DNA from 3 places in the Pseudarthrobacter sp. NBSH8 genome. Region 3 is predicted to be linked to each of the others. Evidence: predicted binding sites of a transcription regulator. Region 3 holds the regulator's gene; each other region holds the start of a gene.
What was found. Region 3 encodes HrcA, which represses chaperone genes, less so after heat shock. Its sites were predicted from a motif close to TTNGCACTCGNNNNNNNCGAGTGCNAA; they were not measured.
Positions count from the first base shown of each region.

Region 1 (10,762 bases), 1.4 Mb from region 3:
CAACTATGCCGGGCTGGCCAAGGTACACCGGCTGGTGACGGACATCGTGGCCGGAGGAGTAGGCCGCGATGAGGCGATCCGCCGGCTGGACGAGGCCATCACCAGCCCCAAACCGTTTCCGCGTTGGATGGTCACCGTAGCCTTCGGCGTGTTTGCGGCAGTCTTTGTGGGTGTCCTCGGCGGCGGCCCTGTGTCCTCGGGCATTGCCTTCGCGGCCAACATCGGAGTCAGCCTGCTCGCCCGCCAGTTGGGCCGGTGGCGGGTTCCGGACTTCTTCACGACGGCGGCATGCGCCTTCGGCGTTACGCTCACCGCGTTGCTGTTGTGGCGCTTTGAACTCACCAATGCACCATCGATTGTGGTGGTAGGTGGCATCCTCCTGCTCCTGCCCACGGGACGCCTCGTCTCCTCGGTCCAGGACGCCATCAACGGTTTTCCCGTGACCGCAGCAGGACGGTTTCTGTCCACCTTGCTGACGTTCGGCGCGATTGTGGCCGGGATTGCAGTGGCATTCGTGGTGGGCCAGATGACCGGAATGCAGCCCATTAGTGTCACGCAGACGTTCCCGCCTGCCTACGACCTTTGGGTCCTGGTGATCTTTATCGCCGTCGCAGTGATGGCCATCGGCGTGACTGAGCAGACCTCCTGGGAGCTGCTGCTGCCCACCGCCGGTGTGGGCGTGGTGGGCTATTTTGTGCTGCTGGGCGCCGCGTCCCTCGGCGTCGGTGACCGGTTCTCCCCGGCGCTCGCCGCCGTCGCGATCGGCCTGCTGGCGCGCGTGGTGGCGCTTAAGATGGGCGCACCACAGTTGGTGGTAGCGGTCCCGGCGGCCTTGATCCTGTTGCCCGGGCTGACCATTTTCCGGTCCATGTATGTCTTGACCATGGAGGAATCAGAAGTTCTCCTTGGTGCTGGCGGCATGCTCAACGCCGGCGCGATCGTCCTGGGCACAGCCGGCGGAATCGTCCTCGGCGACACCCTGGCGCGGCCGCTGACACGCGGCCTTGCCAGCAACGAGCGGCGCCGCGCCCGGAGGCGCTAGCTAGCGCCAGGCACTAAAGCCTTCCCCTAGCGCTCAATCGCGAAGGCGTCGGTGAAGGTGAATCCGGCGGCGGGCACAAAGCGCGCCTCCAGGCGTGCGTGCGTCAACCTCACGTCCAACGTTCCGAGGGTCCGATCGCTGTTTTTTCCTGTCCAGACAGCAAACAGGCCTGCCTCAGGATCATCGGCTTGGACGTCGTGGTGCCCGGCGCCGCCCACACCGACCGTGACAAAGACCGTGCCCTGCCCCTGGGCAAGGTCGTTGTCGGAGTCGGCCACACAATCGTTCCGGGCCTCTCCGGGGACCAGCACGGGGCAACGTTCAGTCAGGCGGAGTTGACGTGTCCGCTGATAGACATGTTGGTGGCCGGTGAGCACGAGGTCCACGTTCTTGCTCACCAGCATGTTCGTCAGTCGCTCCCCGGGCTGGCAGCCGTACTTTCCCATACTGAAGCACGGGGTGTGCATGCCCACCACAGTCCAGGGGATGTTTGCGGCACGGGCACCGTCGATGGCAGATTCGGTCCAGCGCCAGCGGTTGCTGCCCTGTGAATAGTCCAGGGGCTGTCCGCCAGGAAAATCAATCCCGGGAGAAATAAGGATGAATCTCACCAGGGGGCGGTCCCGGGGCACGTCGACGTACCATTGCGTACCGTACGTGCCTTGCAACCCGGGCAGCCTGTTGGGCAGGCATTGGGCGAACTTGCCGATGTCGCCGTCGTGGCCGTCGCTTTCGTGGTTGCCCGTGATCAGCTCATACGGGAAATCCTGGCCAAGTTTCTTGGTCACCATGTCGCAGAACGCTTGCTCGGCTCCGGCCTGGTAAGAGAGGTCACCGAGCACTATGTTTAGATCCGGCTTCAGCCCGGCGATCACATCGAGGACTGCCTTCGCGCCGCCGCCCAGGCCGATGTCCCCGGCTGCGGTGAAGTGAACCGACCTCGAGTCGGAGGCAGGCTGTTCTTCGGAGGCTGGCTGCTCCTGCGGCTGCACGGGTGGGCCTTCCGGCGCCGCTTGGCACGCCGAGCCCGCAAGGCAGATGAGGGTGGCCCAGGACAGGGCCGCCCAGATCCGGGCCGGGGCGGATGCTGCCCGGGCGGCCATTGGGGCGAACACTGCTGTTTTGACCACTGCGCGGCAGAAGGCAAAAACCCGGCGGAGGAATCGCCTGGTCGTAGCATTCATGACGGCTCCCCGGGACGCTCGGACGGCGTAATCGGAAGCCTGATCAGCAGCTGCCGGAGTGCCATTTACTGTGAGTGTAGGCCTGTGGGGTGCGCCGGACAAGATTTTGGGCCATTTGTTGGGCGATCGGTCAGAGGGTGCGGAGTGCTGGCTACGGGGTCAGACCTTGCCGACGGGAAGCTTCTTTTCGGCCTGGAAGTCGTCCTCCACCCGGCCCTGGGCCCAGTAGCCGGACAGCGAAACCTGGTTCCGTTCAAGGCCGCGCTGGACAAAGAACACGTCCCGCAGGCCCTTCATGTAACCACGCTCGCCGTGGGCAAAAACGTCGACCCGGCCGGCGGGCCACTCGGCGCCAGCCACCGCGGAAACCAGAAGGTCCCCGGCGCCTGCGGGAGCGCCGTTGCGGCGAAGCCAGGTCACCTGAACCCCCGCCGGGGACGCGACGGGCTGGATGTCGGCGTCGCTATCCACCTCGATAAATGCCAGGCCGGCCGCTTCAGCAGGCAACGATTCGATGGCGGCGGCGATCGCAGGAAGGGCGGCTTCGTCGCCGGCAAAGAGGTACCAGTCCGCGTCCGGCGCCGGGTTGTAGGCACCGCCCGGTCCGGTGAAGGTGAAGGTGTCGCCGGGCATGGCAGCAGCCGCCCACGGACCCGCCAGTCCCTCGGCGCCGTGGATCACAAAGTCGATGGCGAGTTCCTGCGCCTCGGTGTCCACCCAGCGGACCGTGTAGGTACGGGTGAAGGGCCACTGCTCGCGGGGCATGGTTTCGCGGATGGTCCACAGGTCCAGGGGCTGGGCATAGTCAATGTGGGGCTGCGGGAAGACAATTTTGACGTAGCGGTCCACAAAGCTGTTGTTCACGTAGGCGGTAAAACCCTTGCCGCCTGCCACGATCCTGACCATGTGGGGCGAGAGTTCTTCCCGCCGAATGACCGTGAGATCGATCTGCGGACGTGTATTTTTTGTGGCGTTGGTGGCGGCCGGAACAGTGCTCATAAGGTAACCCTAAGCTAAGGGACCGGGGGGAGTTCCCAGGTTACGCCAGGGCAGCCCTGGTCCTGCAGCAGCTGGTTGATGGTGGTGAAGGGCCGGGAGCCGAAGAATCCGCGCGACGCCGACAACGGGCTGGGGTGTGCGCTGGACACGACCGCCGCGCCCGGCAGGAGGGGCCGGACGCTCTCCGCGTCCTTGCCCCACAGCACCGCCACGAGCGGCGCCGGCCCGCCGTCGGACGTGCGCCGGCTGGCAACCGCGGTGACTGCCGCCGTCGTGATGGCCTCCCAGCCTTTGCCCCGGTGGGAGCCGGCAGCCCCGGCACGGACGCTCAGGACCCGGTTAAGCAGCAGGACCCCCTGGTTGGCCCAGGCGGACAGGTCGCCGTGGACGCGCGCGGGAAGGCCAAGATCGGCCTCCAGTTCGCGGTAGATATTCGCCAGGCTCCGCGGGATGGGCCGGGTCCGCCCGTCAACGGCGAAGGACAGGCCGATCGCATGGCCCGGCGTCGGGTAGGGGTCCTGGCCCATTACCAGGACTTTCACGCCGGCCAGCGGCTGCCGGAAGGCGCGCAGAACGTTCGACGGCGCCGGCAGCACATGGTGCCCCGCGGCAACTTCGGTGGCCAGGAAGTTCAGGACGCCACGCAGGTCACCCTCCACGGGGCCCAGCGTCTCCGCCCAGTCGGCCGCCATCAGCTCACTGAGCGGCAAAGCGGCCATCTCGGCAAAGCCGACGGGCTCGGCCGGGTCCGCCGTCAGTTCGAACAGCGCGTCAGAATCAAACACGCTCCCATTCTCGCAGGGTCACCGGCCACTGCAGCCGGGCCGCAAATGACATCAGTGTTATTCACGCCGTAACATGGGGAGGAGATTTTGAAACTTAACCGGTAATTCAGCAAGACCAGCGAAGGGGTGTGCCGTGGAGGAACCTGCTCGGGAGCACGTGCCGGAGCCTGAGGAGCGAGGCTCTTTGCTGGCGGATTTTACCCTCCGTGACTCTCCCCTGAGCGAGCGCGACCAGCAGATGCTGGCACTGGAGCGGCAGTGGTGGAAGTACGCGGGGGCCAAGGAACAGGCCATCAGGGAGCTGTTCGACCTGTCCGCGACCCACTACTACCAGCTGCTTAACGCCCTTATTGACACCGAGGCTGCATTGGCCCACGACCCCATGCTGGTCAAGAGATTGCGTAGACTACGTACGTCGCGTCACCGGGCACGCACTGCACGACGCCTGGGTTCCGACGCCTGACCACGCTCGTGCTGAGCCATCAGCAGCAATCAACAAGGACGTCTCCCCACCATGACCAAATACGCTCGGGATGAATTCGACAAGGTTCCGGAGTCCGCCTCGCGGCAGGGTGTCCACCGTGCGGCCTCGGCGCCGGCCCGCCGCAAGCTGTGGCCCATCCTGGCGGTGGGAATTGTGGCATTGGCCATCGGAGTGGTGTCCTTCCTGATCCTTCCCAGGCTCGGGTTCACCCAGGCCGGCAGCGAAGCCTCCACCAGCCTGGAATCAACCGCGGCACCCGAGGCAAGCGCGGCTCCGTCGGTCACTGCTGAATCCTCCGCGGACCCGGAGCCCTCTAACAGTCCGGACGCAGAGCCGAGCGCTTCGCCCAGTGATGTTCCCTCCGCGGCTGTGCTGGACAAGTCCCAAGGTGTTGCCATCTACAACGCGGCCGGGACGGCCGGGCTCGCCGGACGCATCAGCTCGATGGTCCAGGCCGATGGCTGGACGCTGGGCCAGGTGGGAAACTGGGGCGGCGCTCCGCAGCAGACATCAGCAATTTTCTATGCGGGCCCGGCGCAGGAAGCCAACGCCGAAGCAGTCTCCAAACTCCTGAACATTCCCACGCTGGTGGATACCCAGGAATTCCAGGTGCCCTTGGTTGTTGTCCTGGGGCCGGGCTACCAGTAGTGCCCCGCGGTCACGCCTGAATAACTTTTGGGCACCGGAGCGGCCGGGTGGCTCGGCCCTCCGGATGGCTTGTCGCTAGAGTGATTTCAGGCTTCGGTCCGTAACAAGCGGCACACTCCCGACGGGGACCGGCGGCACGACGGAAAAGAGCGGACATCATGGCATTGGGAACGGTTAAGTGGTTCAACGCCGAAAAGGGCTACGGCTTTATTACGGTGGACGGCTCCGGGGGCGATGTCTTTGTGCACTGGTCGGCCATCGAGGGCGAAGGTTACCGGGCCCTGGATGAAGGCCAGCGCGTCGAGCTTGAGGTCGGCGAAGGCGAGAAAGGCCCCCAGGCAGAAAACGTCCGGCCCGCTCAGTGATCCACCGCAGCTTGCGCTCAACAATCGTCCGCACAACTACAGGGGCGGCCCTCCTGCTGGCCCTGGCTGGCTGCGCCGGGTCGGGCGGCAATGCACGCGTTGAATCCGCTGAAGCATCCGGTGACGGCACGCTGCGGATCGGGCTGATCCAGGACAGCGCGGGGAAGCAGGCCTTCCTCAACGACTCACAGCTCGCTGCGGCCCAACTGGCCATCAAGGAAATCAATGCGGCCGGGGGCCACAAGGGCAGGCCTGTTGATCTGGTGGTGGGCGCCGGCGATGGCGCCGATGCCCAGGCCAGGCATCTGGCCTCAGCCAGAGTTGATGTGGTGATCGGACCGACCGATTCGAGCCACGCCGCCGCCGCCATCGATGTCCTCTCGGCTGCGCGCGTCCCGCTCCTCTCGCCGGCCAACTCCGCTGCCGGCCTGTCCCGTTACAAGAGCGGCGGCTATTACTTCAGGACGGCGGCTGCGGACGTTGCCCAGGCATCGGTGCTGGTGAAATTGGCCAAGGAAGGCGGTGCCAAGAGCCTTGCCGTGGTCCACCAGGACTCTGGCTACGGAAAAGACGTAGCTGCCGCGGTGGCCGGCGCCGCCAAGAACGCCGGCCTGGACACCGTCTCCACCACCGCCTTCAAGCCCGGCGACGCCGGGGACGCGGCAGCCGCTGCCAAGGCCGCCTCACCTGACGCGGTAGTGCTGATCGCCAGGGACGACGCCCAGGGTGCCCTCGCAGAGCTCAATAACGCAGGGCTCCGGGGCAAGAGCATCATCCTGAGCGACGGCGCTTTCGCCCAGTACGGTTCGGGGCTGGGATCCAAGGCCCTCGACGGCGCCCGTGCCGTGGTGCCGGGTCTGTTGCCGTCCGCAGACTTCCAAGCCCGTCTTGTGGCGGTCAACCCTGCACTGAAAGACCTTTCGTTCGCCGCAGAGACCTACGACGCCGTGAACCTCGCGGCCCTGGCCGCAGCAAAGGCTGACGACGATGCCGGCCGTTCCATCGCCGCCAACCTGATCGCCGTCTCCGGCGGGACAGCAGGCGGGCAGCCCGCCGCGCAGGCCTCTGGCCCGGCCACCAAGCCGTGCCTGTCCTACACCGATTGCCTCGGGGTCCTGAAGACCGGGGCCGGCATTAATTACGACGGCGAATCGGGGCCGGTTGCCTTCGACGCCAACGGTGACATCACCACGGCCAACTACATGGTGTTCACCTACGGCGCAGACAACAGGGCGGTGCTCACCGGCCGTGAGACTGCAGGCCGGGCAGCAGGCTGATCGCCGGTGGCGAACAGGGCGCCCTGACGGCGCGATTTGCGGGGCCTTTCGCTTGCACTCTCACCTAGGGAGTGCTAATTATTGAGTTAGCACTCTTACGTACCGACTGCTAAAGCAACGTCCGGTTTTCCGGCATCGGAGCTTGGTGGCGGTCGTGGAGCGAGAGAAATACCTAGCTGGAGTGAGATCCCCGGCCGCGGCATACAGAGGCCGCCGGTGAAGGATCGTCCGTCGCGGGCACTGCAGTGAGGTTCATTCTTAACGACTGTCCCGAAAGGACTACTGCCGTTATGGCCAAGATCATTGCATTTGATGAAGAGGCACGCCGCGGTCTTGAGCGGGGCCTGAACATCCTCGCCGACGCCGTCAAGGTCACCCTCGGCCCGCGTGGACGCAACGTCGTCCTCGAAAAGAAGTGGGGCGCCCCCACGATCACTAACGATGGTGTTTCCATCGCCAAGGAGATCGAGCTGGACGACCCTTACGAAAAGATCGGCGCCGAGCTGGTCAAGGAAGTTGCCAAGAAGACGGACGACGTCGCAGGCGACGGAACCACCACGGCTACCGTGCTGGCGCAGGCACTTGTCAAGGAAGGCCTGCGCAACGTCGCGGCCGGCGCTGACCCGCTGTCCCTCAAGCGCGGTATCGAGAAGGCTGTAGCGGCCGTCACGGTTGAGCTGCTGGCCTCCGCCAAGGAAATCGAAACCAAGGAAGAGATTGCGGCTACTGCCTCCATCTCCGCCGGTGACGACGAAATTGGCGCACTGATCGCTGAAGCCCTCGACAAGGTGGGCAAAGAAGGCGTCATCACCGTCGAGGAGTCCAACACCTTCGGCCTGGAGCTCGAGCTCACCGAAGGCATGCGCTTCGACAAGGGTTACATCTCCGCTTACTTTGTGACCGATACTGAGCGCCAGGAAACGGTCCTTGAGGACCCGTACATCCTGATCGTCAACTCCAAGATCTCCAACGTCAAGGAACTGGTTGCTGTCCTGGAAAAGGTCATGCAGTCCAACAAGCCGCTGCTGATCATTGCCGAGGACATCGAGGGTGAGGCCCTGGCCACCCTGATCGTCAACAAGATCCGCGGCACCTTCAAGTCCGTTGCCGTCAAGGCTCCGGGCTTCGGCGACCGCCGCAAGGCCCAGCTGGCCGACATCGCTGTACTCACCGGTGGCCAGGTCATCGCCGAGGAAGTCGGACTCAAGCTGGAGACCGCCGGACTGGAACTCCTGGGACGCGCCCGCAAGGTTGTTGTCACCAAGGACGAGACCACCATCGTTGAAGGTGCCGGCGACGCCGACCAGATCGCTGGCCGCGTTTCCCAGATCCGTGCCGAGATCGAAAACTCCGATTCGGACTACGACCGCGAGAAGCTGCAGGAACGCCTGGCCAAGCTGGCCGGCGGCGTTGCAGTCATCAAGGCCGGTGCCGCAACCGAAGTTGAGCTTAAGGAACGCAAGCACCGCATTGAGGACGCTGTCCGCAACGCGAAGGCTGCTGTTGAAGAAGGCATCGTCGCCGGTGGCGGCGTTGCGCTGATCCAGGCCGGCGCCAAGGCGTTCGCGAACCTGAACCTGACAGGTGACGAAGCAACCGGTGCGAACATCGTCCGTGTTGCCATCGACGCCCCGCTGAAGCAGATCGCTTTCAACGCCGGCCTCGAGCCTGGCGTTGTTGTCGACAAGGTCCGCGGCCTGCCTGCAGGCCACGGCCTGAACGCAGCAACCGGCGAATACGTCGACCTGCTGGCTGCCGGCATCAACGACCCGGTCAAGGTAACCCGCTCTGCCCTGCAGAACGCGGCATCCATTGCCGGTCTGTTCCTCACCACCGAGGCCGTTGTGGCTGACAAGCCGGAGAAGAACGCTCCGGCCATGGGTGGCGGCGACGACATGGGCGGCATGGGCGGCTTCTAGTCCCCAGCGCCCGGACCACGTTCCGCGCAAACAATGATGCGGCCCCCTCCACTGGAGGGGGCCGCATCTATTTCCACTACTTGCGGGCCGTGGCCAGCATTCCTTCGACTTCCTTCTTGAACGCTTCGGCGGCCGTCTGCGGAGTCATCCGGTTGTACAGGACTTCATCGGTGAACCGCTTGATGACGTTCTGGACGCTACCGGCACCCACCGGCGGGACGGGAGGTGCGTCGGCTATGTCCGGCGCAATGGCCTTCAGGAAGGCCACCACGGTGGTGTCTGCCGGCTTGAGGGCAGGGGTGATGCCCTTGACGATCTCAGAGTTGCTCGGGACTCCGCGGTCTGTCATAAGGATGGCGCCTGCGGCGGGGCTGTTGGCCAGGTAATTGATAAAGGTTGCGGCTGCTTCCGGGTGCTTGGACCGTGAGGACGCGGACCAGAACATGGTGGGCTTGTAGTACATGCCGTTGTCCGCAGACTTTCCGTCGGTACTGGGGGCGCGGAGCATCCTGAGGCTGCTGCCTGTGGTGGTTTCCAGCGATCCCAGCTGGTTGGTCCACCACCAGGCCATACCCACCCGGTTCGTGCCGAACAGACTCTCCTCAAGCCCAGCGCCGGAGTCCTCGGTGGCCACAGAGGCCGGCAGACTTGCCTTGGAATCGCGCTGCTCCTTCAGCCGCTCCCAGAACGCAGCGGCCGTAGCGGTGTCGAAATCCAGTTTCCCGTCCTGGGAGTAGAGGTTCGCGCCGTGCTGCCGAAGCCAAATGATGAGGTCTGCCTCGTTGCTGCCATAGGCCGCGCCGTAGCTCCTTCCGTCACCGGCCGCGCTGAGTTTCCCGGCGGTGTCCATGAAGTCGTCCCAGGTCCAGGTGGAGTCGTCGGGGACCGGCACGTTTGCTGCCTCGAAGACCTTGGTGTTCGCCATGATGACCTAGGCGTTCTTCCCGGCGCTCAACCCGTACTGTGCGTCGTTGTACTGGCCGGACGCCAAGGATTCCTTGTCCAGCTTGGAGGTGTCGATCCCGCTCTGTTTGGACAGGTCCAGCAGTGCCCCCGGCCACCGTATTCGGCGATGTATTTCTGATCCATCTGGATGACATCCGGTGCGTCATTGGCAGCGGTGGTGGTGGCCAGCTTGTCCCAGTAGCTGGCCCATTCGCCCGGCGCGGATTCGATCTTGATGTTCGGATGTTCGGCCTCGAACGCGTCGATGACTTTCTCTGTTTGCGCGTTGAGGTACTCGTTGCCCCACCAGGCGAACCGCAGGGTGACTTCGCTGCTTTCACTGGAGCCGGCGGGTGCACCGCAGCCTGTGGCGAGCAGTGAGACAGCGATGGCGACTGCGCCGAACTGGAATCTCCTGCGGCTGATGGCCTGAATCTTCATTGATGTGCCTTCCTCAAAAGGGTGGAGGTCCACCGCGCTCGGGTTCCCGTGACGGCATCGGTGCCGGCGGGGAAGCTTCGACTGAGAAAGCGCTTTCCCGGTCAGGATTCCGATTCTGCCGCGCTTCGACTTCGTCGTCAAGACTTTGCGGTAAGCGGTTTCCCGGATGCTGGCTGAACCGGTTGTCGGCGGTGTCTGGCAGGATGGTTCCGTGACAATTACTGCAGCGGCCGACGGTTCGGCTCTAGGAAATCCCGGCCCGGCCGGTTGGGCCTGGTATGTGAACGACGACTGCTGGCGCGCCGGGGGATGGCCGCACGGCACCAACAACCAGGGCGAGCTAATGGCTGTGCTGGATCTGTTCCGTGCCACCGCGCACGTCCCGGAAGAGGACCTGAGGGTTCTCTGCGACAGCCAGTACGTGATCAACTCCATCACAAAGTGGATGCCAGGGTGGAAACGCAAGGGCTGGCGGAAGGCCGACGGCAAACCCGTCCTGAACGTGGAGCTGCTCAAGGAACTTGACCGGGAAATCGCCGGCCGGAAATACACCTTCGAATGGGTCAAAGGCCACGCCGGCCACGACCTCAATGAGGCAGCCGATGTCCGCGCGCGTGCCGCTGCCACCGCGTACCAGCAGGGTGTGGCAGCGCGGTCAGGCCCAGGCTTCGCT
Region 1 covers NZ_CP043178.1:758,213-768,974, forward strand. Annotated here, with positions in the region: gene FYJ92_RS03495 (threonine/serine exporter ThrE family protein) at 1-1,042, shown strand, start outside; gene FYJ92_RS03500 (metallophosphoesterase) at 1,069-2,226, opposite strand; gene FYJ92_RS03505 (siderophore-interacting protein) at 2,386-3,225, opposite strand; gene FYJ92_RS03510 (uracil-DNA glycosylase) at 3,240-4,010, opposite strand; gene FYJ92_RS03515 (DUF3263 domain-containing protein) at 4,144-4,473, shown strand; gene FYJ92_RS03520 (LytR C-terminal domain-containing protein) at 4,525-5,142, shown strand; gene FYJ92_RS03525 (cold-shock protein) at 5,301-5,507, shown strand; gene FYJ92_RS03530 (ABC transporter substrate-binding protein) at 5,519-6,784, shown strand; gene groL (chaperonin GroEL) at 7,075-8,703, shown strand; partial or broken gene FYJ92_RS19270 (ABC transporter substrate-binding protein) at 8,780-10,089, opposite strand; gene FYJ92_RS03545 (ribonuclease HI family protein) at 10,301-10,762, shown strand, end outside.
Region 1: the regulator HrcA is predicted to act here: its motif matches at 6,871-6,897, upstream of groL (chaperonin GroEL).

Region 2 (10,762 bases), 1.3 Mb from region 3:
GGCGTTTGAATACGCCGCCGAGCGCGCCGCAGCCGACGGCGTGGTGGTCTCTCTCGACGTCAACTACCGCGGCCGGCTCTGGACCCGGAACGAAGCCCGCGCCGTGCTGGGACCCATCGCACGGCACGCCAGCATCCTGATAGCGTCCGACGACGAACTGGACCTGGTTGCCTCCGCCGCCTTGAGCGGCTCCGATTCTTCGGCGAACGACGACGCCGAAACAGTCCTCGCTGCCTCGTTGCTGGAGCAGGGGGTCGGGGAAGTGGTGGTCAAGCGGGGTGCCGCCGGCGCCGGCGTCCACACCGCCTCCGGACGGTTCGAGGCTCCCGCCGTAGCAGTGACCAGCATCGATACCGTGGGCGCGGGGGACGCGTTCACCGCCGGCTACCTCTCTGCCCTGCTCGATGGCGAGGACGTTGCCGGCCGCCTGCAACGCGGCTCCGTTATGGGAGCCTTCGCCGTCAGCACTGCCGGCGACTGGGAGGGCCTGCCCAGCCGGGCCGAGCTCGCCATGCTGGGCGCCACCGCCAGCGGAACCACCCAGCGGTAGCAGCCGGGGCTTGGCCGGGGCGCCGGAAAGCGTTCTGGATGCTCTCGCGCGCACGCTGAAGCTGGACGAAGCCGAGCGGGAGCATCTTTTTGACCTCGCCCGCGCCGCCGGTCCGGTCCGCAGGAGCGGCAGTAAACCTTCCAGTACGGTCCGGCCCGAGGTCCAGCAGGTGCTCGACGCGATGGCTGACGCGCCGGCGTGGGTTCGCAACGGCCGCCACGACATCCTGGCTGCCAACCGGATGGGGCGGGCCCTTTACTCGCCCGTTTTCCAAAGCGCGCACCGGCCTGTGAACACCACCCGCTTTACCTACCTTGACCCGGCGGCCCGGGAGTTCTGGCGTGACTACGATCAGATCGTCAACGATGCCGCGGCCATGCTCCGGCTAGAAGCAGGCCGCCATCCGCACGACCCCGAGCTGATCCGTCTCGTCGGCGAGCTGTCGACGCAGAGCGAGCTGTTCAGAGATCGTTGGGCTTCCCGGGATGTTGTCTTCCACCGCAGCGGGCTCAAGCGGTTGCATCACCCGGTAGTGGGTGACCTTGACCTGAACTACCAGTCCATGGAGCTGCCCAGTGAGCCGGGCCTGGTGCTGAATGTTTACACGGCACCTGCGGGTTCGCCGACGGCTGATGCGTTGCAGCTTTTGGCCTCCTGGGCTGCCACGCACGATGATGTGGTGGCCGAACCAGGAGCAACAGCCAAACACCCGCAGTAACGCCGCGCTGCGGCCTTACTGCGGATGCCTGTCCAGGTAGCCATGGTTGTTTTGCTTTCGAGGGTGGCGCTACGGACGGACCAGGACCTTCAGGGCCTCGCGGGAATCCATTGCGCGGTAGCCGTCGGGGACCTCGTTCAGATTGATGGTCCGGTCGAACACCTTGCCCGGGTTGACGGTGCCGTCAAGGACGCCGGGCAGGAGCGTCTCGATGTAGGCGCGGACCGGGGCGGGGCCGCCGGTGAGCGTGATGTTCGGGCCGAACATGGAGCCGAAACCGATCGGGGCGTCCTCGTACTGGGGCACTCCCACGCGGCTGATGACGCCGCCCGGGCGGATGACGCCGAGGGCCTGGTCGTACGCCGGGCGGTGCCCCACGCACTCAAGAACGGTGTGGGTTCCGTCGCCGCCGCTGAGCTCGCGCACCCTCTCGATGCCGGCCTCACCACGTTCGGCGACCACGTCAGTGGCGCCGTATTCGAGGCCCAGGTCAGTGCGGGCCTTATGCCGGCCCATCAGGATGATCTGTTCGGCGCCGAGCTGCTTGGCGGACAGCACCGCCATCAGCCCGACGGCGCCGTCACCGATGACCGTGACAGTGGTCCGGGCGTTGACGCCCGCCTTGATGGCGGCGTGGTAGCCGGTGCCGTAGACGTCGGAAAGGGTCAGTAGGGACGGAAGCAGCTCGCTGTCCTCGCCCACCGGGGCCTTGACCAGGGTGCCATCGGCGAAAGGCACGCGGACGGCCTCGGCCTGGGCGCCGCCGATCCCGCCGGCGGCCCAGAACCCGCCGTGGCGGCAGGAGGTCTGTAGGCCTTCACGGCAGAAATCGCAGGTCCCGTCGGACCAGGCGAACGGGGCGATGACGAAGTCCCCCTTCTCCAGGGTGGAGACGTCCTTGCCCGTTTCCTCGACAACGCCGATGAACTCGTGGCCCATGGGGCTGCCCTGCCTGGACGCGGGCATGCCGTGGTAAGGGTGCAGGTCGGAGCCGCAGATACAGGAATTGACGATCCGCACGATGGCGTCGGTCGGATTCTGGATGACGGGGTCAGGCACGTTCTCCACGCGCACGTCGCCGGCGCCATACATGATGGTTGCTCGCATTTTCGTTTCCTCAGCACTTCGTCAGGGGCCGGAGCCCGGGTGTTCCCTTACTAGCCAACCGCACATTCCGCATGCGTGGGAGTGGCTGTTGATACAGGTACCCGCAGTGCCTCCCACCTCAGAGGTGCAGCTCGAACTCCGTATGTCCGTGCCGGATCCCGTTGATTTGCAACTCAAGGGCATGGACCCCCGCGTGGTGCACGCGGGTGGTCATCTGCCGGAAGGCGTGACGCTTCGAGAGTGTGCGGGTCTCACCGGCGGCGAGGGTGAGCGCCGCAAGCTTGAAGACCTTGGCCGATTGCGTGCCGTTGGCTTTGACGTAATGGACCACATAGTCAATGGCTAGCCGGGCATCGCAGTTACCGGTGTTGGCGATTGCGAAGTCGAAAGCCAGTTCACCCGGCATGGCCACCGAGTCCCGGTCCAGCCGGGGACCCGAGACAGCCACCGACGCCGGCGCGAACCCCTGCAGCGCGAGCGCACCGGGGTGGGCCTTCTTGATCAAAGTCCGCAGGCCATGCCTGACCACCCATGCGGTGTTGGCGTCCGGCGCGGATAGCCAGCGAGCCGCCGTCGCCACTACCAGGGCTGGCGCGTGCCGCGCCACATCGTTGAGGTGGTTCGCCACCGACCGCCGCACGTACTCCGAAGGGTCCCGGTACAGGGCGTCCAGAATCGGGAGGGACGCCTCCGGATGGAGCACGACGGCGGGTACCCGCACCGCCCAGGGGAGGTACGGCCGCGTCCCCTCGCTGGCCAGCCGCCGGACATGCTCGTCCGGATGCCCGGTCCAGCCCTGGATAATCTGCATGGAACGCTCCAGGTCAGCGGCCAGCAGCCGGCGGATGGCGAACTCGCCGGTGAGCCTCGGGGTCAGTTCGGCCAAGAGGGCCAGGCAGTCGTCAAAGTCGTGGCGGGATTTCAACCCGTCACGTGTTTCAAGCGCCAGCGTGACGGCGGCCTCGGACACTGGCCAGAGGATCCACCCCGAGAAACCGGCCTTGGAAAGGGCGCTCCGGAAGGTGCGCGCCGCCGTCGGATATCCCGGATCTGGAAGCTCCCGCACGTCCGCCAGCAGCGCCCTGCTGACCGCATCCGTACGGCCGCGAAGGCTCAACCCGTCCAAGTGCGCAGCGGCGGCAGCAACGTGCGGCCAATCCGTTCCCGGAGCGGCCACGGCCAGGATTCCGGCGAGTGTATCCACGCACTGCCTGTTGATCAACTCATTCATCACACCCACTGAGTCAGGCTACCCCGGCAGGCTGACATGCCCGGCGGCACGGCAAACGGCCGGGCTGAGTGGGCCCAACGCCGGGCAGAAGGGATAATCTTCACCTCAGGACTCCTCAACGGCGCACGGACGGAAACACAGTGGCAGAACAGGCACGCAAGAACAGTCTTTGGCGAACCTTCCATGACAAGTTCGTGGTGGAGGAACGCTTTATGGAACCGGCCGCGCGCATGGCTCTGTACCGGACTGCGGTGGTCCTTATGGCCGTGGGGGCCCTGCTGTTCGTCGTTACGCTGATGGGCGTCCTGCAGAGCAATACCGGCCCGTGGGGTCCCGACGAATCCATCCGCAACTGGCTGCTCTCGCTCCGGTCCGAGGCCCTCACTGCCGTGATGATTTTCCTCGCCGTAGTCTTCGGTCCCGTCGCCCTGCCCGTCATCGTGCTGGTGGTGACGGTGGTCTGGGGGTTCGCGGCGAAGCACGCCTGGCGGCCCATTATGCTCGCCGCCGCCATGCTCACCGGCGTCGTGATATCGCAGATCATCCTGGCGATCGTCCAGCGCTCGCGGCCGCCCGTGGACCTGATGCTGTTCGGCGCCGACCACACCTTCTCGTTCCCGTCCGGCCACGTCCTGGGTGCCTGCGACTTCCTGCTGGTGACCACGTTCCTCGTCTTCTCGCGGCGGGAAAACCCGACGTCGGCAGCCCTCGGCTTCGTTGGTGCGGGCATCGGCATAGTTCTCGCCGCTGTGAGCCGCCTGTACCTCGGCTACCACTGGTTCAGCGACGCCCTTGCCTCGATTACGCTCTCGCTCCTGATCCTCGGTGCCGTCATCGCCCTGGATACGTGGCGGACCGCCCGAATCCCCGGCGAACGGATCACGGGCGAGCTCTCCAAAGCGGACACACCGGGAGATTAGCCGCGATGGCAACCGAGGATGATGTGCGGAGCATCTGCCTGGCACTGCCCGGTGTCACCGAGCGCAGCAGCTGGGACCAGCCCGCCTGGTTCGCGAAGACGCTGATGGCACGCATGTGGGAAGACGGGGTGCTGACGGTGAAGACCACCGAGCGGGAGGCGCTGGCCGGCACGGAACCCGAGACGTACTTCTGGACCCGGCACCACGAGCGGTCGCCGCAGCTGGTGCTGGTCCGGCTGGCCCGTATCGGCACCGAGGAACTCGGCGAACTGCTGGCGGAGTCCTACCGGCTGGCGGGAGCAGGGCCTGAGCGACGCCGGGACCGTAGCCGCTACGCGTCCGGTCGCGACCCGGCCCGTCTGAGGGCGAGGCGTAGTTCGGCGTTCGCTACCTCGAGCTCCAATACTTTGGCGATGCCGGCAAGATTGAGCCCCTGATGCAGGAGTTCCCCGATGTGCAGGAGCAGGGCGACATCCGCATCACTGTACTGACGCGTGCCCCCGGCCGTTCGCTCCGGCAGGATCAGGCCTTTGGTCTCGTAGAGTCTGATGTTCTGCTGCCCGGTCCCTGCCAGCTTTGCCGCCACAGAGATGGCATACAGTGCCTGCCCGGCCCGAGGACCCGGTTTCCGTCCTGGTGTTCCACCGACCGCGTCCACTCCAAAATTCCCTCCCGTGATGTTGCATCAGTCTCGCACGAGTGCTATAAAAAATCTATATCCACCAACACAGATAACTGAGGGTGGGTAGATGAACTGGATTCAACATCTCAAACTGAAGGAGTGAGAAATGATGTTGATGCGTACGGACCCGTTCCGTGAGCTGGACCGGCTCGCCCAGCAGGTCCTCGGAACCGCCGCCCGGCCGGCGGCCATGCCTATGGACGCCTGGCAGGAAGACGGCGAGTTCGTGGTGGCGTTCGACCTCCCGGGCGTCAAGATCGATTCTGTGGACCTCAACGTTGAACGCAACGTACTGACTGTCCGGGCGGAGCGCCAGGATCCCACGCAGCCCAATGTGGAACTGGTGGCCTCAGAGCGGCCGCGCGGAGTGTTCAGCCGCCAGCTGATCCTGGGTGACACCCTTGATGCGGACAACATCACGGCCAGCTACGACCAAGGTGTTCTAACGCTGCGCATCCCGGTGTCGGAGCAGGCTAAGCCGCGCAGGATCGAGATCGAAAACAAGCAGGGGTCCCTGCACGAGATCGGTAAGTAGGCCCGGACCGCCGGGGCACCGGTTGCAGCCGGTACCCCGGCGCCGTCGCCGTAAGATCGCCCGGGAAGTACCGCAATGACCAGCCAGCCGGACTACTACGCCGCCCTGAGGGTGAAACCCGATGCCAGCCAGCAGGAGATTTCCCGTGCCTACCGGGCGCTGATGCGCACCCACCACCCCGACATCGACGGCAGCCCAGCGGGTGACCGCGACGTCGATGATGGAGAGCTGCTGCGGATCATGCAGGCCTACGCTGTGCTCGGAGACCCGGCGCGGCGCGCGGCCTTCGGCCGGAGCCGCAACAGAACAAGTGCGCCGGGTGGCACCCCGACCGTCATCCCGGTCCGGAAGGTCAGCAACCGGTTCGTCCCGGCCGGCAACACCATCAGGATCACGCCGGTGCGCTGGGAAAGCGGGCCGTGGGCATAAAACCTAAGACGACAGCCATCACCGCGAGGAGGCGGACAAACCAATGAGCGACTGGCGCCGCTACGACTCCCACCTGATTCCTGCCTTCCACGAACGCTTCGAACAGCGCTGGGGCAAGGGCACTGCGCCGTTCCTGGACCCCGAAGCCCACGAAGAACCGGTGCCCCGGGCCCAATGGATCAACCCTGCCACCGGCGCGGCCTTGGCAGTGGTTCCCGTATGGACCGCCGAGGACGGGCAGCAGCGGTCGTTTGGGGTGTTCTATCTTCCGCCCGCCGGCGACGTCTGGGTGCTGCGGCCCGGATACACCGGCTATCTGGAGCCGGCAGAAGGCGACGCGGAGCAGCTCGTCACGCTCCGGAACGATGCCTTCCGGAAGGCCGTGGCGCACGCCAAGGAGTTCCTCTTCGGCTCACAATGAGCCGGCCGCGTCCGTGCCGCTGCCCAGCAGGCTGCGGGTGAGGGTTTCGGCGTCGGCCATCAGGTCCTCCACGGCTGCAGCCAGATGTGAATCGGACACCGGCGCGACCTTCGGCAGCAGGCCGTCGGGCCTGATGACGTCCGACGCCGGGAGGCTGGGGCGGTGGAGGAACGTCACTCCGGCCGTGTTCGGCCCATATTCGGACATGACCAGGGAGATGACCTGGCCCTTGAGGACGCTGTGGTTGTCCATCCGGACACGGAAGTCGGCCAGGAACTCGTTGGCTGTTCCCGGACCGGTGGCCAGCACTTCCAAGGTGGCCGTTTGACGCCCGGTCCGCGGGTCCGCGTCGCGCTGGAAGACCGCCAGCCTGTGTCCTTCGAAGCTGAAGAGCCAGAGCCCCATGGCCACCGCCTGGCGCTGCGTATCAGGTCCTACGGCAACGTTTGGTGTCGTCGGGCTGGGTCAGTGGAAACTGGGGAACAGTCCCTAGCAGTGACGCTCGTCAGCAGCCCGGCCGTATGTCATTCTGGGACGTACCCGTTCCACGCTTTCTCGGTCACGAAGGACTGAATCCATGCACATTTCCGCTAGGGACCTGGCCGCCATCATCCCGGCGGACTTCACGTTGGGAGTGGCCTCGGCGGCCTTCCAGATCGAGGGCGCGCTCACCGAGGATGGCAGGGGCCCGGCGGGCTGGGACGTGTTTTCGGCCAAGGAAGGCGCCATCGTGGATGGCCACAGCCCGGCTGTGGCCTGCGACCACTATCACCGCATGCCCGGCGATGTTGCCCTCATGAAGCAGCTGGGCGTCGACTCGTACCGGTTCTCGCTGTCCTGGCCGCGGATCCAGCCCAACGGCAGCGGCCCGGTGAACTCTGCCGGGCTGGACTTCTACGACCGGCTCCTGGACGAGCTCCTGGCCAACGGTATTTCGCCCATGGTCACCCTCTATCACTGGGACACTCCGCTGGCATTGGACGACGCCGGCGGCTGGATGAATCGCGATACCGCCCATCGTCTCGGCGAGTTCGCCGCGATTGCCGCTGCTGCGTACGGCGACCGTGTTGCCCGTTGGGTCACCATCAACGAGCCCGCCACAGTCAGCACCAACGGCTACACCATGGGCCTGCACTCGCCGGGCGAAGCCCTTATGCTCAAGGCGTTGCCCACCGTGCACCACCAGCTTCTGGGCCATGGGCTCGCGCTGCAGGCATTGCGGGCGGCGGGGGTCCCGGGCGAGATCGGGATGACCAACGTGTACTCGCCCATGGTCCCGAACTCCATCAACCCCCTGGACCGGATCAGCGCCGGCCTGATGGACATTGCACAGAACCGGCTGTACGCGGACCCAGTTCTCACGGGCCAATATCCGGATATCATCCGCGCCGCGAAGTTCTTCGGCTCCTTCGAGCATCCGGACGAGGACATGGAGATCATCTCGCAGCCGCTGGATTTCTACGGACTGAATTACTACATGCCCACCAAGGTAGCCGTCGGTCCCGGCGACGGGGCGGTGCCGGCCACCATGGCGGAGGCCATGGGCAGCGACCTGAGTTCGGCCGGAAACGGCTCCACGCCGTTCCACGTGGAGGCCTGGCCCGAAGCGGATGTCACCGCCTACGGCTGGCCGGTGAAGCCCGAGTACATGGGGGTGGCTCTGAGGGAAATGGCGGAGCGTTACCCGCATCTGCCACCGGTGATCATCACCGAGGGCGGGGCCAGTTTTGAGGACATCATCGTCCGCGACAAGTCCACCAACACCACCTTCATTCCGGATGAGCGGCGGCTGAAATACCTGTCGGACCACATCGAGTCGGCGCTGAAGGCCACGGCTCCCGGCGGCGAAGCGGAGGGCATAGACCTCCGCGGCTACTACGTGTGGTCACTCATGGACAATTTTGAATGGTCGGCAGGCTACAAACAGCCGTTCGGCCTGCTGCATGTTGATTTCGAGACCCTTGAGCGCACGCCGAAGGCGTCCTACTTCTGGCTTCAGGAGCTCATCGAGGAGCGGAACCTTGCCGCGGCGGCCGGCACCGCCGTCGCGCAGGCGGCCAGTGAGGAAACGGACACCGCCGTACTTCCCGAACAGCGGTAATTTCCGACGACGGTGTGACCACCTCGGGTGCGCCGCTCAGACCGGCGGGGTGGCGGGCCTAGAGAAGGTCCAGGACCTTGAGCTGTTTGGCCATCCCGGCGCCGTCCGGCGAATAGATCCAGGGCACCACCGAGGTGGTGTGGTCGCCGTCCTCGGAGTGCCCGCCGGCGAAGACGGACTCGCTGACGGAGAGCTGCCGGATGGCGATGGCGGCTACTTTGTCGGCGTTTTCCTGGGCAAAGCCTGAATAAATCTGCTCGTCGTGCTGGCCGTTGTCGCCGATCAGGAGCCAGCGCATATCCGGAAATTCCTTCGCGAGCCGCTCCAGGTTGCGGTGCTTGTGCTCCTGCCCGCTGCGGAACCAGCGGTCCTGGGTCAGGCCCCAGTCGGTGAGCAGGAGGGCGCCGGAGGGATACATGTTCCGGCTCAGGAACCGGGCCAGGGTGGGGGCGGCATTCCACGGACCCGTGGACAGATAGATGACCGGCGCGTCCGGGTGTTCAAGTGTGAGGCGGTCCAGCAGGACGGCCATCCCCGGCGTGGCCATCCGGGCCCGTTCGCTGAGGACAAACGTGTTCCACAGTGCCAGGAACGGCCGGGGCAGGGCGGTGACCATGACGGTGTCGTCGATGTCCGACACAATGCCGAACTTGGCCTCGGCATCAATCACTTGGATCAGCGTCTCCACGGGTTCGGTCCCGTCGGCCCGCAGGATGGCGGTGTGCCAGCCGGGCGGGAGCTGCACGTCCACCACTGTGTCGACGAGGCCGCCCCGGTCTGCCCGGACCCGGGTGGTGACCCCGCCGATGGTGATTTCCACCTCGACCAACTGCACCGGGACGCTGGTGAAGGCCCGCCAGCCGCGGACGTTTTGCGTGCCGTTTCGGGCTGCGTGCTCGGCCTTGCTGCCTGGTACAGGAATGCTGGTGAGCATGACGCGGCCCAGCACGCGTACCCATCCGGAAGAACCGTAGCCCTGGTACGCAATGGTCTGTGGCGTGAAATTCCAGCGCTTGGCGAGCCGGACGCGGACGCCGTTGACGACGTCTGAGATCCGGTGCGCCAGGCGGAAAAGCTGGGTGCCGGACAGTGGTGCGGAATGCGGAGTGTTCTGCGGAGTGTTCTGCGGTGAATTCTGAGGAGCCCTGTCCATGCCTCCACTCTGCCACAGCGCAGCCACGCGCCGGGCACGTTGGGCGGTCCCGCCGTCGTGCGTGACGTCAGCCTCACTCAGCCCTCACCAAGGAGTCGGCGGAGGGTGCCGGCGTTCCGCACGGCGTTCCCGCCGCCGTCGTTATTGAAATAGGCATAAACGTCCTTGCCGGCCGCGGACCATTCGCGGATCCGGTCCGCCCACCACTGCAGGTCCGTATCGGAGTAGGAACCGCCGTACAGGTACTGATGGTCAGGGCCGTGAAGACGGAGGTAGACGAAGGGCGCTGTGGCGCGGAGGATACACGGCAGATCGGCGCCGCTCATGATGCAGTAAGCGGCCTGGTGCCGTTCCAGCAGGGCGTACACCGCCGGATGGTCCCAGCTGGGATGCCGGAATTCCACGGTCACCCGGATCCACCACGGGAGGGCGGCGAGAAAGTAATCCAGCCGGGCATCATCGCGTTCCAGCTGTGGAGGCAGTTGAACCAACAGGACAGCCCGTTTGCCGCCCAGCTCGTGCCAGCAGCGGGCAATACGCTCCGTCCAGACTTCAGGTCCGTAAAGTCTTTTGCCGTGCGTCAGGCCGCGCGGAGCTTTGACGGACATCGCGAACCCTTCCGGGAGCCTGCGCCGCCAGCTGGCGAAGGAGGTTTCCCGGGGCCACCGGTAAAAGCTGGCGTTCAACTCAACGGTGCCGAACCGGGAAACGTAGTGCTGCAGCCTGTCGCGGGCCGGGGGGCCAGGCGGGTAGAGCACGTTCTCCCAGTGGTCGTAGCTCCAGCCGGACGTGCCGATATGTACAGCCACCGTCAGCTGACCCGCAGGGATGAAGGATGATCCATGATGCCTCCGGTGTGTGTGGACCGGCCGTCGCTTCAGGCTACACCGCTGTACTTTGCGCTTTCATTGACCG
Region 2 covers NZ_CP043178.1:3,465,876-3,476,637, reverse strand. Annotated here, with positions in the region: gene FYJ92_RS16105 (sugar kinase) at 1-550, shown strand, start outside; gene FYJ92_RS16100 (transcriptional regulator) at 561-1,268, shown strand; gene FYJ92_RS16095 (alcohol dehydrogenase catalytic domain-containing protein) at 1,338-2,375, opposite strand; gene FYJ92_RS16090 (DNA alkylation repair protein) at 2,494-3,579, opposite strand; gene FYJ92_RS16085 (phosphatase PAP2 family protein) at 3,747-4,526, shown strand; gene FYJ92_RS16080 (MmcQ/YjbR family DNA-binding protein) at 4,532-4,963, shown strand; gene FYJ92_RS16075 (MerR family transcriptional regulator) at 4,858-5,112, opposite strand; gene FYJ92_RS16070 (Hsp20/alpha crystallin family protein) at 5,318-5,743, shown strand; gene FYJ92_RS16065 (J domain-containing protein) at 5,819-6,172, shown strand; gene FYJ92_RS16060 (hypothetical protein) at 6,216-6,593, shown strand; gene FYJ92_RS16055 (hypothetical protein) at 6,585-6,998, opposite strand; gene FYJ92_RS16050 (glycoside hydrolase family 1 protein) at 7,171-8,694, shown strand; gene FYJ92_RS16045 (App1 family protein) at 8,753-9,847, opposite strand; gene FYJ92_RS16040 (DUF72 domain-containing protein) at 9,925-10,656, opposite strand.
Region 2: the regulator HrcA is predicted to act here: its motif matches at 5,206-5,232, upstream of FYJ92_RS16070 (Hsp20/alpha crystallin family protein).

Region 3 (9,537 bases):
GGGCCGGTCCGGCGTACCGGGGGTCAGTTCGTCCATGGGAACCGAGAGCACGTCTGTGGATCCGGGCTCGTCCATCAGTTCGATGTGGAGCTTTTCCATGGCTGGTTCATCCACCAGGAGAATGGAGAGTTCAGCCTGCGGGTGGATAAACAACTGCTCGAAAACGTACCGGGACAGTGCCACGAGCTCGGCTTCGTCAACCTGGATGCCGGATTCGTTGTTAACCTCAATGCTCACGCGTTTTCCCCCCGCTTTTCCCGGCTCACCGAGTGTTTTACTTTGCTCCGCTGGACGTCATCCCAGAGACTGTAGGCACGCACGATGTCACCCACAAGACGGTGGCGGACCACGTCAGTGGAGTCCAGGACGGTGAAGTTCACGTCCTCGATTCCCTGCAGGATCTCCTCTACGATCCGCAGGCCCGACCGGGTGCCAAAGGGAAGGTCCACCTGGGTGACGTCGCCGGTGACCACCATTTTGGACCCGAAGCCCAAGCGCGTCAGAAACATCTTCATCTGTTCCGGTGTGGTGTTCTGCGCTTCGTCCAGAATGATGAAGGCGTCATTGAGCGTGCGCCCCCGCATGTAGGCCAGCGGCGCCACTTCGATGGTTCCCGCCGCCATCAGCCGCGGGATGGACTCAGGGTCCATCATGTCGTGCAGTGCGTCGTACAGCGGGCGCAGGTAGGGATCGATCTTGTCGCTCAGGGTGCCCGGCAGGAATCCCAGCCGTTCGCCGGCCTCGACTGCGGGCCTGGTCAGGATAATGCGGCTGACTTCCTTCTGCTGGAGGGCCTGAACAGCCTTGGCCATCGCGAGGTACGTCTTACCCGTGCCTGCAGGGCCAATCCCGAAAATCACTGTGTTCGCGTCAATTGCGTCCACGTAGTTCTTCTGGTTCAGGGTTTTGGGCCGGATGGTCTTCCCCCGGCTGGAGAGGATGTCATGAGTGAGGACATCCACAGGGTTCTGCAATGACTGGCTGCGGAGCAGCGCAACGAGCTGGTGCAGCACCGCGGGGCTGATGACGGTGCCGCGGGCCACGAGGCCGCGCACTTCATGCAGGAGCCGCATAATGCGCGGAACTTCGTTGGCAGGGCCGCTGATGGACAGCTCGTTTCCACGGACGTGGAAGTTCACCGACGGGAACTGCTCTTCGATGTAACGCAAGGCCTCGTCATGGCTGCCGAGCGATTGGACCATCTGGTCGGAGTTGTCAAAGAGAACCACCTCCGTCCGGACACCAGGAAGTGAATGGGGGAATTCTGCGGCGGCGCGGTCAGTATTGAGCCGGCGCTTTCCGTTCGCTGATTCAGTCATGGTGCTGGCCCGCGGGCCTGTGGTCTCCTCCAGTTCGAAACTTAAAGTGCCGCCGGCTGCTGTGTGGACGGGGCTGTTGCCGAGCACGCAGGAGCCAGCGGAGTCCTACCATCTTACGCCAGGAGGCACCTCCCGGCAGCGCCCGGCGGTCGCCGGGAAAGGTACCCGTCACCAGCGTGCTGCGGGACGGTTGCCGTCATTAGGTATCAACTTCATATCAGGCGCATATCGTTCCCGTTGCAGTTGCACCGGCAGCCGGGATCTGGTCCTTTTGGCAGAACCGGTTATGCCATGCTGGAAATCACAGCCGTCCGGGGACCGGCTCACGGGGCCAAGGCCTCACCATTTCACAGCCGGGAAAGGACAGGCCACGAGAGTGCCGCAAACAGCGACCCCCCTTACTGCCAGACGCGCCGAGCCGCGCTTCCGTCCGCAACGCCTCCTGGGTCTACTGCCAGCATTCCTCCTTCTCACCGGTTGCATCGCGGACCCCAACCCCGGGCCCAACCCGACGGCAAACTCCAGCCAGGCTGCCACCGGCTCACCCGGGGGCCCCTCCACCAGCGCGCCCTTGGAAACCACACAGTCTTCCAACAAGGCACCCGTCTACTGGATTGGCCGAAGCAACAACAACGTGTTCCTGTACCGGGAGTTCCGGGACGTGCCGGAGCAGGAGAATCCTGTGACACGTGCCCTCCGGGCCATGATGTCGGAGAAGCCGCTGGACCCGGATTTCTTCACGCCCTGGCAGAATCCGGAGAAACTTGCCTCGTCCATCTCCGGCAAGAACGTCATCACGGTCGACATCTCCGAAGATGCCTTTAACAGCAATCTCGACGCCGACATGGCTGGCCGCGCCATCCAGCAGCTGGTCTTTACCGCTACGGCGGCGGCTGCGAGTTCCGGCCTGATCGATTCCGGCCAGCAGATCCAGGTCAGGATCCTGGTGGATAGCCACACCGACTACGTTGCCTTCAACCACATCCAGCTTGGCGACCCAATGTCCCGGGCTGCCGGAATGGTGGCGCCTGTCTGGATCATCGATCCGCAGGAAGGGACGGACCTGGCAGGCGGAAGCGTCAAGATCACCGGCCGCAGCACGGTTCCTGGCGGCAAGCTCCGCTGGCAGATCCTGCGGGCCGAAGCGAACGGGAACAAGGCGCCCTACCTCACCGGGGAGACCACTGCAGCGGCCGAAGCGGCCCAGGCCGGAGTGTTCACGCTTGCGCTGAGCCTGTCCGCCGGGAACTATGAGCTCCGTGTTTCGCAGGTGGAGACAGCCGGCAGCAGCCAGGAGCTGAATGTGGATACGCGGAACTTCAAAATCCGGTAGCAGGCCGCGTCAGGACACTGGCGCTGTCCAGCGTCCCAGTACATCGCTCGCCAGGACAACAGCTGCCGGTCCGGCCGTGGATGACCTGAGGACGTGCTGGCCCAAGAGGGCCGTCACGGCCCCGGCGTCGCAAAGCCGGGTGACTTCGCGGGGACTGATTCCGCCTTCCGGGCCAACGATGAGCAGAATTTCCAGGGGTCCGGTGTCAGCCTGGGCGCCCTGCCATAATTCCAGGACGGACCGGAGCGGCCGAACCGCGTCTTCGTGCAGGATTACGGCCAGATCCGCTGCCGCCACTGCCGCCGCAAGGCCTGGCGTTTCGACGGCGGCGCGCACCTCGGGGATCCAGGCGCGGCGTGCCTGCTTGGCGGCGGCAGTGACCACGGACTGCCATTTTGCGTGGGCCTTGGCCGCGCGCTCACCCTTCCAGCGGACGATTGAGCGCTCGGCCTGCCAGGGAATTACGGCATCAATCCCGAGTTCGGTTGCCGTTTCCACGGCCAGTTCGTCGCGGTCCCCCTTGGCGAGGGCCTGCACCAGCACCAGCCGGATGTCGGGCCGGTCCTCCACGGCGACGGCGGAGCATTCCACGGTAAGCTCTGCCGGCGACGCCGAGACAACAGTTCCCGTCAGCCGTTTTCCGGCGCCGTCGGCAATGTCCACGGCCTCTCCAGGAGATAGCCGTTTCACGGTCACGGCGTGGCGTGCCTCCGGCCCTTGAAGGATAAATCGGGCACCTGGCACCAGCTCGTCGAGCGCCCCGGCACTGCTGAAGAAAACGGGATTGCTCACCGCTACAGGTTACCGAACCGGTCCCGCAGCTTGGCAAAGACGCCGCCGCTGGCTGCCAGTTTGCCTTCCGTGAACTGCTCGCCCCGAAGCTTCGCCAGCTGCCGCAGGAGGTCCTCCTGCGCCGCATCCAGCTTGGCTGGCGTCTCAACCTGCAGATGGACCATCAGATCCCCGCGGCCGTAACCGCGCAGGTGCGTCACGCCGAGTCCGCGGAGCGTGATGATCTCCCCTGACTGCGTGCCCGCCTTGACGTCGATCTCCTGCAGTCCGTCAAAGGTTTCCAGTGACAGCTCGGTGCCCAGGGCGGCGGCTGTCATCGGAATGTGAAGTGTCGCGTGCAGGTCGTCGCCGTCGCGGGCGTAGGTGGCGTCGTTGTTGACCCGCAGTTCCACATAGAGGTCCCCGGATGGTCCTCCGGCCGGGCCCGCTTCGCCTTGCCCGGAAAGCTGGATCCGCGTGCCCGTGGCAACACCGGCGGGCACCTTGATGGTGAGGGACCGCCGGCTGCGAATGCGGCCCTGTCCGCTGCATTCGTTGCAAGGGTCCTTGATGACCGTCCCGAAACCATCGCAGCTGCCGCACGGGGCCGCCGTCATGACCTGGCCCAGGATGGAGCGCACGGCACGCTGAACCTGGCCGCTGCCGCCGCAGATATCGCAGCGGACAGGGTGGCTGCCTTCGCGGCAGCATGACCCGTTGCAGGTGGGGCAGGTGACCGCGGTGTCCACTTCGAGTTTCCGGTTGACGCCGAACACGGCATCGCGCAGTTCGATTCGGACACTGATCAGTGCGTCCTGGCCGCGGCGGACCCGGGACGCGGGGCCGGAGGAGCCGCCCGCGCCGAAGAACGTGTCGAAGATATCCTGGAACGCGAAGCCCTGGCCGGAGTATCCGCCGCCGCCGAACCCGTTGTCGGTGCCGTTCTCGTTGCCGGTGGTGTCATAGATCCGTCGCTTCTGCGGGTCCGAAAGTACCTCGTAGGCGTGGGTCACGGCCTTGAAGCGGTCCGAAGCATCCTCCCCGGGGTTTACATCCGGGTGAAGAGTGCGGGCCAGCTTGCGGTAGGCCTTCTTGATCTCTTCCCCGGTGGCTTCCGGCGAGACTCCGAGGACGTCGTAGTGGCTGCTCAAAGTTCGTATCTCTTCCTTGTTGTACTGCCGGCAGGCGGGCTGCCGGCACTGCTCTTCGTGCCTGGACCGTAGTGCTGTTACGGACCCAGAATTCTTGAAAGGTAACGGGCTACTGCCCTGACGGCGGCCATGGTGGTGGGATAGTCCATCCGGGTGGGGCCCAGCACACCGATCTTGGCGGTGCTGTCTGGTCCGTAGCCCGTGGCCACCACGGAGGCTTCCGCGAGCCCGTCGTACGGGTTTTCACGCCCGATGCTGACTGCCACACCCCTCGGATCCTGCGCCATGTCGCTTAGGAGGCGCAACAGGACAACCTGCTCCTCGAGGGCTTCCAGGACCGGTCCGATACTGAGCGGAAAATCCACATTGGAGCGGGCGAGGTTCGCTGTTCCGGCCATGACCATGCGTTCCTCGCGGCTGTTGTGGGCGAGCGTTTCCAGCCCGTGGGCCAATGCCTGGGCCGCCGCACGCTGGCCCGGGCTGACGGACGAAACGACCCCCGGCAGCGACGGCGTCAGGCGGCTCAGCGAGATGCCCGCGAGGGACCCGAGGAAGTGTGCCCGCAACGACGCGACGGCGTCGTCGCCGAGGTTCTGGCCGACGTCGATTACGCGCTGTTCTACCTTGCCGGTGGTGGCGATGAGGACCACGAGGACCTGCCGCGGCGCAAGCAGGACGAATTCGATGTGGCGGATGGTGGCGCGGCTCAGATGCGGATACTGCACGACGGCGACCTGGTTGGTTAGCTGCGACAGCATCCTGACGGTCCTGTCCAGGACGTCGTCCAGATCGTCTGCGCCCTCCAGCAGCGCCTGGATCGCCCGCCGTTCCGCCTGGGAAAGCGGCTTTACCGCTGAAATCTGGTCCACAAACAGCCGGTAGCCTTTGTCTGTGGGGATCCGTCCGGCGCTGGTGTGCGGGGCAGTGATCAGGCCGTCGTCTTCCAAGGCCGCCATGTCGTTGCGGATAGTGGCGCTGGACACGCCGAGGTGGTGGCGTTCCACGAGCGCTTTGGAACCCACCGGCTCGCGGGAGTGCACATAGTCCTCCACGATGGCGCGCAGTACTTCGAGTTTGCGCGGCTCGCTCATACTCCACCTCCATCCGTGGTCACTGCGGGGTTAGCACTCGACATGCCTAAGTGCTAACAGTCTAATATGAGTCACCCCGTTGTTAGCATTGGTACCGCTCCGGGCGAAATTCCGGGCCAGGATCTAGCGGCAAGGCGGAATCAATCCATGCAATACCAGAACTGGGGTCCGCAGGAGATCACCGCGCCCGTCAGGAGCGAACTTCCTGAGGTTCCCGTGGAACGCGGCATGGTCCTTGAAGATGCCCAGTCCGGCTGGGTGGGAGCGGTGACCCGGGTGGAGAAGTCCGGCGGCATGCATGTCGTGGCCCTCGAAGACCGGCGAGGCAAGTCCCGGTCCTTCCGGCTCGGTTTCGGGTTCCTCCTGGAGGGGCAGCCCATCCGGCTCGTTCCCCCGGCGCCCAGGCAGGCCGCCCCCGTGGCGGCCGGCCGGACGGCGTCCGGCTCAGTCCGCGTGGCCGGCCAGCGTGCCCAGGTGGCCAAGGCGAGCAGAATCTGGGTGGAAGGCAAACACGACGCCGAACTGGTGGAGAAGGTCTGGGGTGACGATCTCCGCGTTGAGGGCATCGTCGTCGAACCTTTGCATGGCATTGATGACCTCACCGGGGCGGTGGCCGCGTTCGGTCCGGGTCCCGGCCGCCGGCTGGGGGTCCTGGTGGACCACCTGGTGCCGGACTCAAAGGAGTCTCGCATCGCTGCCGCCGTAATGGATTCCCCCGGCGCTGCCGGCAATGTCCTGATCGTCGGTCACCCTTACGTTGACGTGTGGCAGGCCATCCGGCCCGCTGTCCTGGGCATCGAACAGTGGCCTGTGGTGCCCCGCGGGCAGGACTGGAAGACGGGCATTCTGACAGCGTTCGGCTGGCCGCACTCCACCAAGGAAGATATTGGGCTTGGCTGGCAAAGGCTGCTGGGCGCTGTCCGCAGCTACGCGGATCTGGAGGCATCACTGCTCGGACGGGTGGAGGAAGTCATCGACTTCCTGACAGTGCATTAACGCCGGATCCGGCTCGGGGCGGCGGCATTTGGTGGCTGAACCAGTATTCTTGGTACTGCGGAGGCTGCAGTTGCTTTCAGTCCGGCATTCTCCAACCCAGCACCATTGCACTTTCGAAGGAAGAAAACCGTGGCACAAAACGCACGCGAGCACCGGGACGACCACGGCGGCCAGGGCCGTTCAGAGTACCAGGGCGTTCCGGCAAATGCGCTGCCGCTGACGGCCAGCGAAGACCGCCAGTGGGCCACGCTGGCGCATTTCGGCGGGATTCTCGGCTGTGTTCCGTCCCTGCTGATCTACCTGATTTTCCGTGAGCGCGGGCCGTTTACCGCCCAGGAATCCAAGGAAGCACTCAACTTCAGCCTGCCGCCCACCATTGCTGCGCTGGTGGCCAACGTCCTGGTGTTTATTCCGGTGGTGGGAAACATTTTCGCTGTCATCGCCACCCTGATCTGGATTGCCCTGACCTGCTTCTCGGTGGCCGCAGGTATCCATGTCAACAAGGGCCAGCCGCACCGTTACCAGTACAACCTGCGCTGGATCAAGTAGTCCCCACCCGCTAAGCGGCGTCCCGAGGGCCCCGACGCGAGCTTGCGAGAGTTGGGAAGGGACCGCCGCGCTAACCTCGCAGGCTCGGCCAGGGAACCCTGCGGGCGTGGGCCCACCACCGTTAGTCCGGCAGGATCCTGCGGACCACGGCATCGGCCAGCAGGCGCCCCTTCAGGGTCAAAACCAGCGTGCCGTGGAAGGCTGCCGGCGGCTCCACCAGGCCGTCCGCAATGAGCCCGGCCACGGCGTGCTGACCGTGTTCGCCCAGCGTTGACGTTGCCAGCCCCGACACGAGCCGGGCCTCAAGCATCACGCGCTCCACGTCGCGGGTTTCGGCGTCGAGCGTTTCCCGCCCGGCGGCCGGTGACAGGCCCTGGGCGAGCCGTCCGGCGTAGGCCGTAGGGTGCTTGACGTTCCACCACCGGACTCCGCCGACGTGTGAGTGCGCACCTGGTCCGATGCCCCACCAGTCGTCCCCCCGCCAGTACGCCAGATTATGCCGGCATGCCTGCTCCGGCGTCCGGGACCAGTTGCTAACCTCGTACCAGCTGAGGCCCGCCGCGCCGATCAGTTGGTCGGCGAGTTCGTACTTGTCGGCGTGGTCGTCGTCGTCGATCCCCGGGACTTCACCACGGCGGATCTGGGCGGCCAGCTTGGTGCCGTCCTCCACGATCAGCGCGTAGGCACTGATGTGGTCAGGCTGGTAGGACAGGGCCGTCTCCAGGGAGAACCGCCAGTCCGCCAGGGACTCCCCCGGCGTCCCGTAGATAAGATCCAGGCTCACGGCCAGTCCGGCGTCCCGCGCCCACTGGACCACCTGCGGCACGCGACTGGGCGTGTGCGTGCGGTCCAAGACCTTTAGGACATGGGGAACCGCGGACTGCATGCCAAAGGAAACCCGGGTGAACCCGGAGTCGGCCAGCACCTGCAGTGATGCAGGGGTGACCGAGTCCGGGTTTGCTTCGGTGGTCACTTCGGCGCCGGGTTCCAAGCCCCAGTTCCCGACGGCGGCTGTCAGGATTCGGGCGAGGTCTTCCGCAGGGAGCAGCGTGGGGGTGCCGCCGCCAAAGAAGACTGTACTCAGCGGCCGGTCCGGAACACCCGAGTCCCGCAGGGCGGTGGCGGCAAAGTCAACTTCGGACACGGCCGTGCTGGCGTAGGCGTCCTGCGACGCGCCGCCGCCCAGCTCGGTGGCCGTGTACGTGTTGAAGTCGCAGTATCCGCAGCGCACCGCGCAGAACGGAATGTGCACGTACAGTCCGAAGGCCCGGTCCGCAGCACCGTCCACTGCCTGGGCGGGCAGCAGACCGTCCGACGGAGCCGGGTCGCCGAGCGGAAGAGTGCTAGGCATTACAGGGGCCTCCGGTGTTGCCGGCCACTTTCATCACTACTTCTTGGCCTTGTCCTTGGACTCGTCAGTGGTCAACGCAGCGATGAAGGCTTCCTGGGGAACCTCAACACGGCCCACCATCTTCATCCGCTTTTTGCCTTCCTTCTGCTTCTCCAGCAGCTTGCGCTTACGGGAAATGTCGCCGCCGTAGCACTTGGCCAGAACGTCCTTGCGGATGGCGCGGATGCTTTCCCGGGCGATGATCCTGGAGCCGATGGCAGCCTGGATGGGCACTTCGAACTGCTGGCGGGGAATAAGCTCGCGCAGTTTGCCGGTCATCATCACACCGTAGGCATAAGCCTTCTCGCGGTGCGTGATGGCGGAGAAGGCATCCACCTGTTCACCCTGGAGCATGATGTCCACCTTGACCAGGTCGGCCACCTGCTCGCCGTCGGCCTTCCAGTCGAGCGAGCCGTAGCCCCGGGTCTTGGATTTGAGGATGTCAAAGAAATCGAACACGATCTCAGCAAGCGGCAACCGGTACCGGATTTCGACCCTGTCCTCGGACAGGTAGTCCATGCCGCCGATAACACCGCGGCGGCTCTGGCAAAGTTCCATGATGGCGCCCACGAACTCATTCGGAGCAAGGATGGTGGCAGCCACCATCGGCTCGCGGACCTCGGCGATCTTGCCGGAGGGGTATTCGCTGGGGTTGGTCACGTGGACCACCTTCTTGTCCTCCAGCGTTACCTCGTACTCCACGTTGGGGGCAGTGGAGATCAGGTCCAGATTGTATTCGCGTTCGAGCCGCTCCCTGGTGATTTCCAGGTGGAGCAGGCCGAGGAAGCCCACCCGGAAGCCGAATCCCAGCGCGGCGGACGTTTCCGGCTCATAGACCAGTGCCGCGTCGTTCAGCATCAGTTTCTCCAGCGCATCGCGGAGCACCGGATAGTCCGTGCCGTCCAGCGGATACAGGCCTGAGAAGACCATCGGCTTG
Region 3 covers NZ_CP043178.1:2,169,545-2,179,081, forward strand. Annotated here, with positions in the region: gene ybeY (rRNA maturation RNase YbeY) at 1-237, opposite strand, end outside; gene FYJ92_RS10010 (PhoH family protein) at 234-1,319, opposite strand; gene FYJ92_RS10015 (GerMN domain-containing protein) at 1,696-2,652, shown strand; gene FYJ92_RS10020 (16S rRNA (uracil(1498)-N(3))-methyltransferase) at 2,662-3,444, opposite strand; gene dnaJ (molecular chaperone DnaJ) at 3,447-4,574, opposite strand; gene hrcA (heat-inducible transcriptional repressor HrcA) at 4,652-5,665, opposite strand; gene FYJ92_RS10035 (DUF3097 domain-containing protein) at 5,813-6,661, shown strand; gene FYJ92_RS10040 (DUF4870 domain-containing protein) at 6,791-7,210, shown strand; gene hemW (radical SAM family heme chaperone HemW) at 7,332-8,561, opposite strand; gene lepA (translation elongation factor 4) at 8,598-9,537, opposite strand, start outside.